One region of the Cupriavidus sp. UBA2010 genome, then DNA from elsewhere that is predicted to be linked to it. Evidence: riboswitches for the same ligand, from Rfam matches in the RefSeq annotation. Region 1 holds a riboswitch; the other holds the start of a gene.
What was found. Region 1 has a riboswitch for glycine ahead of gcvT (glycine cleavage system aminomethyltransferase GcvT). Riboswitches for the same ligand answer to the same signal wherever they lie in the genome.
Positions count from the first base shown of each region.

Region 2: linked by a shared signal. The riboswitch ahead of B2246_RS10900 (D-amino acid dehydrogenase) and the one ahead of gcvT (glycine cleavage system aminomethyltransferase GcvT) in region 1 are both predicted to bind glycine.

Region 1 covers NZ_DDCI01000015.1:204,159-207,681, reverse strand. The annotation lists gene B2246_RS11830 (UvrD-helicase domain-containing protein) at 1-462, opposite strand, end outside; gene B2246_RS11825 (glycine zipper 2TM domain-containing protein) at 754-975, shown strand; glycine riboswitch at 1,130-1,217, shown strand; glycine riboswitch at 1,239-1,358, shown strand; gene gcvT (glycine cleavage system aminomethyltransferase GcvT) at 1,466-2,593, shown strand; gene gcvH (glycine cleavage system protein GcvH) at 2,698-3,078, shown strand; gene gcvP (aminomethyl-transferring glycine dehydrogenase) at 3,164-3,523, shown strand, end outside.
Region 2 covers NZ_DDCI01000014.1:181,543-185,065, reverse strand. The annotation lists gene B2246_RS10910 (diguanylate cyclase domain-containing protein) at 1-521, shown strand, start outside; tRNA gene B2246_RS10905 (tRNA-Leu) at 598-684, shown strand; gene B2246_RS10900 (D-amino acid dehydrogenase) at 749-2,017, opposite strand; glycine riboswitch at 2,191-2,290, opposite strand; gene B2246_RS10895 (cytochrome b/b6 domain-containing protein) at 2,325-2,879, opposite strand; gene B2246_RS10890 (PepSY domain-containing protein) at 2,882-3,148, opposite strand; gene B2246_RS10885 (DUF190 domain-containing protein) at 3,357-3,523, shown strand, end outside.

The DNA.
Region 1 (3,523 bases):
GATCATGCCGTTTTTCCACAGCGAGATCGTGCTCTGCACGCTGCGGATCAGCTTCTTGTCCGTGGTGCCAAGCTGCTCCTGCACCAGACCGAAGCAGTCATCGGAATCCATGATGGAGAACTGCGGCTTCAGGCCAAGGTGCTCGGCTTCCATGCGCAGGATCTGCACGCCGAGCGAATGGAACGTGCAGACCGTGAGCTGCTTGAGCGGAATCCGCTTGCCCTCGCGCGTGGTCTTGCCCTCCATCAGCTTGCCGATGCGCTCCTGCATCTCCTTGGCCGCCTTGTTGGTGAACGTGACGGCGGCGATGTGGCGCGGCTCGAACCCCTTGTCCTCGATCAGGTGCGCGATCTTCTGCGTGATCACGCGCGTCTTGCCCGATCCGGCACCCGCCAGGACGAGGCATGGCCCGTCGAGATAGCGAACGGCTTCGGATTGCGCGGAATTGAGCCCGTGGGACATGTGATCTTTGATGAGGATTGGCCAGGATCGGCCGAAAAGGCGCGGATGAAGCACACCGGAGCCGGTGCGCCAAAGCTGGCGATGTTAACACGTGCCTCGTGTCACGCGCCTCGTGTCTGGTCGCACCCTGCACGTGTGTCGGAGACCGTCCTACGGCAAGCGTTTCGAGCCCGTAACAATCGTAAGCCGCGGGCACCCGGGCACGGCATCGGCCTCTCACTTATCACAGCGTGCCGCATGGCTGGCACGCGTGGCAGTACCGCATGTCGACAACAAAGCACTGGAGGCCATATGACTACGTTCCGCACGATTTCGAAGCTCACACTGATTGGTGTCACGCTTGCTGCCTTTGGCGGCTGCGCCGACATGACGCCGAAGCAGCGCAACACGGCGATCGGCGCGGGCGTCGGTGCCGTGGGTGGCGCCGTACTGACCGAAGGCAGCGCGCTGGGCACGCTCGGCGGCGCCGCCGTGGGTGGCGTGATCGGTAACGTCACGACCAAGGGTCACTAAGGGTTGTCCCAGGGCCGCTCATCAAGCGCCTGTTACCGGGCGCGATGACGGCCACCGACAGGTTGGCGAGGGCCGCCCGCAACGGGCGACCACGCACGGGACCGGGCCTGCCGCGCGAGGTTTGACAAAGGCAGACCGGTCCCGTACATTCACGCGCATCCGGCCGGGAGAGCGCGCAGCGATTGCGCCGCCGAAGGGGTATCACCCGAAAACTCTCAGGCACCATGGACTGGCTGGATCGGCATGCAACATGCACACAATGCATGCCGCACTCTGGAGAGCGACATCCGCTATTGCAAGGCAATGGTGAGCATGTCCACCGAAGGGGCGCACGAAGCACCATGCTTCGTAATCTCTCAGGTATCGAGGACAGAGGGGTCATCCGCGGCAGCGGACTGGTAGCGCATTGGCGCGACCGGACGCTGCGGCGGATGACCCTTTTTTCGTTTTCGAACCACGGTTTTCGAACCGAGCGCCCCCAAGGACATCCATGACGCTCCAGGCCACGCCCCTCAACGCCATCCACCGCGCCCTCGGCGCCCGCATGGTCGACTTCGGCGGTTGGGACATGCCCGTCAACTACGGCTCCCAGATCGAGGAACACAACGCGGTACGCGCTGACGCCGGTATGTTCGACGTCTCCCACATGTGCGTGGTGGACCTGAGCGGCACCCACACGCGCGCCTTCCTGCGCGGCCTGCTGGCCAACAACATCGACAAGCTGCAAACGCCGGGCAAGGCGCTCTATTCGTGCATGCTCGACGAGAAAGGCGGCGTCATCGACGACCTGATCGTCTACTTCTTTGCCGAGGACCGGTTCCGCCTGGTGGTCAACGCCAGCACGGCCATCGGCGACATCGAATGGATCCAGTCCCGCAACACGGCCACCGGCAGCGGCGTGACGATCACCCCGCGCCGTGGCGACCTGGCCCCGGCCGGCGTGAGCAAGCTGGCCATTGTTGCAGTGCAGGGTCCGAACGCACGCCAGAAGGTGTACGACGCATTCCCGTCGACCCAGCCCGCCGACGCGCTCAAGCCTTTCAACGCGGTGGTGGTGCACGACGCCGAGATGGGTGAACTGATGGTGGCCCGTACCGGCTACACCGGTGAAGACGGCTTCGAACTCGTTGTGCCGGCGGAGAACGTCGCGGGAATCTGGGAAAAGCTGTCCGCCTCGAGCGTGCGTCCCGCCGGACTCGGCGCGCGCGACACGCTGCGGCTGGAAGCCGGCATGAACCTGTACGGTCAGGACATGGATATCCACACGTCGCCGCTCGATGCGGGACTGTCGTGGACCGTCGACCTGCAAAGCGAGCGCAACTTCATCGGCAAGTCGGCGCTGCTGGCCAGTGGCCAGCAAAAGACCTTCGCCGGCCTGATCCTGCGAGACAAGGGTGGCGTGCTGCGCGCGCACCAGAAAGTCATCACCCCGGCCGGCGACGGCGAAATCACCAGCGGCACATTCAGCCCGTCGCTGTCGCAGTCGATCGCCTTTGCCCGCCTTCCCCGTGACATCACCCCCGGCACCGAGGTGCAGGTGGAGATTCGCGACCGCAAACTGACCGCGACTGTGGTTAAACTGCCGTTTGTGCGCAATGGCAAGGCACTCGTGAGCTGAGGCATCGCCCGGCTTCACACCAACGGTCGCCCTTACATCCCCCCGGCGGGCCAGCCAGGGGGGATGCCTGAAACAAGAAACACACTGCATTCCGGAGAACCTCAATGAATTTCCCCGCTGACCTGAAGTACACCGAGTCGCACGAATGGGTGCGCGTCGAGTCCGACGGCACGCTGACGATCGGCATCACCGATCACGCGCAGGACGCGCTCGGCGACATCGTCTTCCTGGAACTGCCCGAAGTGGGCAAGTCGGTCGGCGCCGGTGACGCGCTTGCCGTGGTGGAATCGGTAAAGGCCGCCTCCGACATCTACGCCCCGGTGGCTGGCGAAGTGATCGCCGTGAACGAAGCCGCCTCGGCCTCGCCGGAATCGGTCAACGCCAATGCGTTCGACGCCTGGCTGTTCAAGCTGAAGCCGGCCAACAGCGACGACGTGAACGGCCTGATGAGTGCCGACGCCTACAAGGCCAGCGTCGGCGCCTGAGCCCCGACACCCTGACTGATTCGATGCCGCAAACGCGGCGGCCAGGCTGACCACCTGCCGCCGCGCCCCCACGAGATTCCTTGCCATGAACGCCCCGCTCCCCATGAACGCTGCCGCCCAAGGTGCCCGGCCCACGCTGGCCGAACTGGAGGCGCGCGACGCCTTCGCCGCCCGTCATATCGGCCCCGATTCCGCCGAACAGCAACACATGCTCAAGGTGCTCGGTTTCGAGAGCCGCGCCGCGCTGATCGACGCCGTGGTGCCCGCCGCGATCCGCCGCCGTGACGGCATGTCGCTGGGCGAATTCACCGCACCGCTGACCGAGGAGGCCGCGCTCGGCCGCCTGCGCGCGCTGGCGGGCAAGAACCGCGTGCTCAAGAGCTTCATTGGCCAGGGCTACTACAACACGCTCACGCCGGGCGTCATCCTGCGCAACATCTTCGAG
Region 2 (3,523 bases), on a different contig from region 1:
ACGTCGATGCCCTGACCGGCATTCCGAATCGCCGCTACTTCCAGCGCGAGTCGCATGCCGCGGTGACACGCGCCTACGAACGCGGCACGGAAATCGGCCTGCTGATTCTGGATGTCGACCTGTTCAAGCAGTTCAACGATCTCTATGGCCATCCGCGTGGCGATGAGTGCCTGCGGCAGGTCGCGACGGCCTTGACCTGCGTGCTCGACGGCACGCAGTTTTGCGCCCGCCTGGGTGGCGAGGAGTTTGCCGTGGTGCTGCCGGATTCCACGTCCGAGGAGACGCGAACCATCGCGCGCCGGATGGTGGCAGCGGTGCGCGAGCTGGGCATTCCCCACCACGGCACGCCGGTGCAGCCGTTCGTGACGATCAGCGTCGGCGCGGTCTGCGCCGTGCCCGACGCGCCGCGCCTCGAGCCACTGCTGCATCGCGCCGACAGCGCCATGTACCGCGCCAAGCGGGCGGGCCGGAACCGCTACGTGGTCGATGGCGGGCTCTACCTGGAACTGCGCGGCAACTGACCCGGAATGAATTCGCGAGAATTCACACAGGGGCTTGCAAATTCCACAGGCTTCTGTAGAATTCGCGGCTCGCATCGCCCAGATGGCGGAATTGGTAGACGCACTAGGTTCAGGTCCTAGCGGTGGCAACACTGTGGAGGTTCGAGTCCTCTTCTGGGCACCAGATTCGAAAAGCCCCGCGCAAGCGGGGCTTTTTTCGTTTCTACGCCCGGAAAGAAAGGCTTCCCTCAGCCGTTGCCCACCACCAATCCGCCAACGCCCACGCGCCCTTGCTGCTCCGTAGCGGCGTGGCGCACGACATCCCCCACCATCTCGGCCGTCACGGCGGACAGCGTCCAGCCCAGATGCCCATGCCCTGTGTTGTAGAACACGTTAGCGGCATGGCCCCGACCGACGCGCGGCATCATGTTTGGCATCATCGGTCGCAACCCCGCCCAGGGCACCACGCTGCGGGTGCTGACGCCGGGGAAGCAAGCATGGACCCAGTCGATCAGCGGACGGATGCGATCGGCGCGGATGTCGCGGTCGACGCCATTGAACTCTGCGGTGCCGGCTATGCGGAATCGGTCCACGCCCAGACGGCTGGTGACAAGCTTGGTTTCGTCGTCGAGCAGGCTGACCGTGGGCGCCGAGGCCTGGCTTTCGGCGTCGTTGAGGTTGACCGTGATCGAATAGCCCTTGACCGGGTAGATGTTCACGCGGTCTCCGAGTTGGCGCGCGAATTCGCGGCTGGCAACGCCGGCGCAGACGACCACGGCGTCGAATTCGCGTGATGTCGTCTGGCCATCGTCAGCCGAGACGATCGTCACTCGCCGGCCGCTGGTCGACACGGCGCTCACGTCCTGGTTGTAGAGCATCTGCACGCCCAGTCTGCGCGCCGCCGCAGCGATACCAGTGGTGAACTTGTGGATGTCGCCGGTAGAGTCGCTTTCGGTGTAGTAGCCGCCGTAGTACCGGCCTGCCAGCGTCGGCTCGATGCTTCGCATCTCGTCCGGGGTCACCGCGCGCCGTTCGAGTCCGCCTTCGGTGAGCAGCTTCGAGACTTGCCCTGCGTGATCGAAGCCCGCCTTGTCCCGATAGATATGCAGGATGCCGCGCCGCTTGAGGTCGAAGTCGATGCCCTCCGCCTCCGCCCACGCAAACAGGTGCTGGCGCGCGGCAATGGCAAGCCGCGTGGTCTCCACCGTGTTGCGGCGGTAATGCGGGATCGATGCGATGAACTCGGCGAACCAGCTCAGCTTGTGCCAGGTCGGACGCGGATTGACGAGCAGCGGCGCGTCATTGCGCAGCATCCACTTCAGGCCCTTGGCCAGCGTGGACCAGTGCGTCCAGACTTCCGCGTTGGAGGCGGAGAGCTGTCCGCCGTTGGCGAACGAGGTTTCCATGGCCGCATAGCGGTGCCGTTCGAACAGGGTGACGGAGAACCCGCGTTTGGCCAGGGCGTAGGCCGTCGTGGCGCCGGTGATGCCGCCGCCGATCACTGCAATGGATTTCATGTCGAAGGTCTTTCAGGACGTCGTGGGATGGCAGTCCGCCGCGCACCATGCGCGGTTGCGGACGCCCCCTCTGTCCTTGACCTGAGAGATTCGCGGCACACGAACAATACGCGTGCCGCTTGCTCCTTCGGTACCGCCGGCTGACGTGCAAGCCGGGGTTCTTCAGAGTTCAATGGCGGGTACCGGTCCTTTTGCCTGAGAGTTTCCGGGGCGGTTGCTCCTTCGGCGCTGTGTCGGCCGGGCGGCTGGCACAGACTCTCCCGATACACGCGGGGTAAAACGATGGCAACTATGCCATATAAATCCGCTAGCGGTGCGGATCACCTGGCTTGCGCCCCGTGATCATGGCAGCGACGAGGTTCTCGCGGCCCTTGATGCTCATGACGATGGCCGCGGCCACATGCAGGATCACCAGCGCCAGCAGCCCGTTCGCCAGCCAGCGATGGATGTCGACTGGCAAATCCTCGCCCCAGAACGCATCGAGACGCGAGATCCAGCCGGTGACCGCCAGCGCCAGGATCAGCGCCCACATGGCCAGCATGGCGACGGCGCCCAGCGGCGTATGGCTGACATACCGCGGCGCGCGGCCGGCGACCAGTGCCTTGCCATAAGCCAGCATGGCGGACGGACGTGGCAGCCATGTGCGGAAACGCGCAGGCTGGCTGCCGATGAAGCCCCACAAGACCCGGAACAGCACCAGCCCCGCGGCGATGTAGCCGAGGGTCCGGTGCACCTTGTCTCCGGAGTCCTGGACGAGGTCAAAGCAGACGATGGCCGCCACGCTCCAGTGCGTGAAGCGCACGACCACGTCCCAGACGCGAATCGTGTCGGGGGCGTTCGTCCGGTCCGCGGGCGCCGACATGCTTAGCTGCCGATTTCCGATTTGACGATTTCAAGCGTCTTGGTGTCGAAGTAGATCTCGGCCTTGTTGCCATCCTTGGTCGTGCCGTAGATCTCGTAGCAATTGCCGTCCACCTTGAACTTCTTGATGTTGTAGCCCTGTTCCTGGATCTTGGCCTTGGCATCGGCTTCCGGCATCCATTCGGATTTCGGGTGCTTGGCGCAGTTGGCGCCGGCGAAAGCGGCGGTCGAGAACACTCCGGCAACGAGGAAAGCGGCAATCTTCTGCATGAACTTCTCCGGCAATGAGCCCCGCAAGGGGCGATGGCGGCATCCTAACTCAGAATGAGAGCCATTCTCAACACTGGGTTTCCCAGGGGGTGTCGGGCGCTCGCGGCCCAGCGGCTGGTCTTGGACCATTGCAGTCACCTGGCATACGATGAAACTGCCACGTGGGGGGCTCCAGCTTCTGGCCAATCCGGACCCGCAGGGAGATGTCATGCAGGGCTATCAACTCACCTTCTACACCCAGGAAGGTCGGCGCTATCACGGCAAGCAGCTATCGCACTGGCTGATGCAGGTGATGCGGGAGATGCAGATTCGCGGCGCCACGCACACGGTGGCGGCGGAGGGAATCGGGCACGACCATCGCTTCCACTCCTGGCA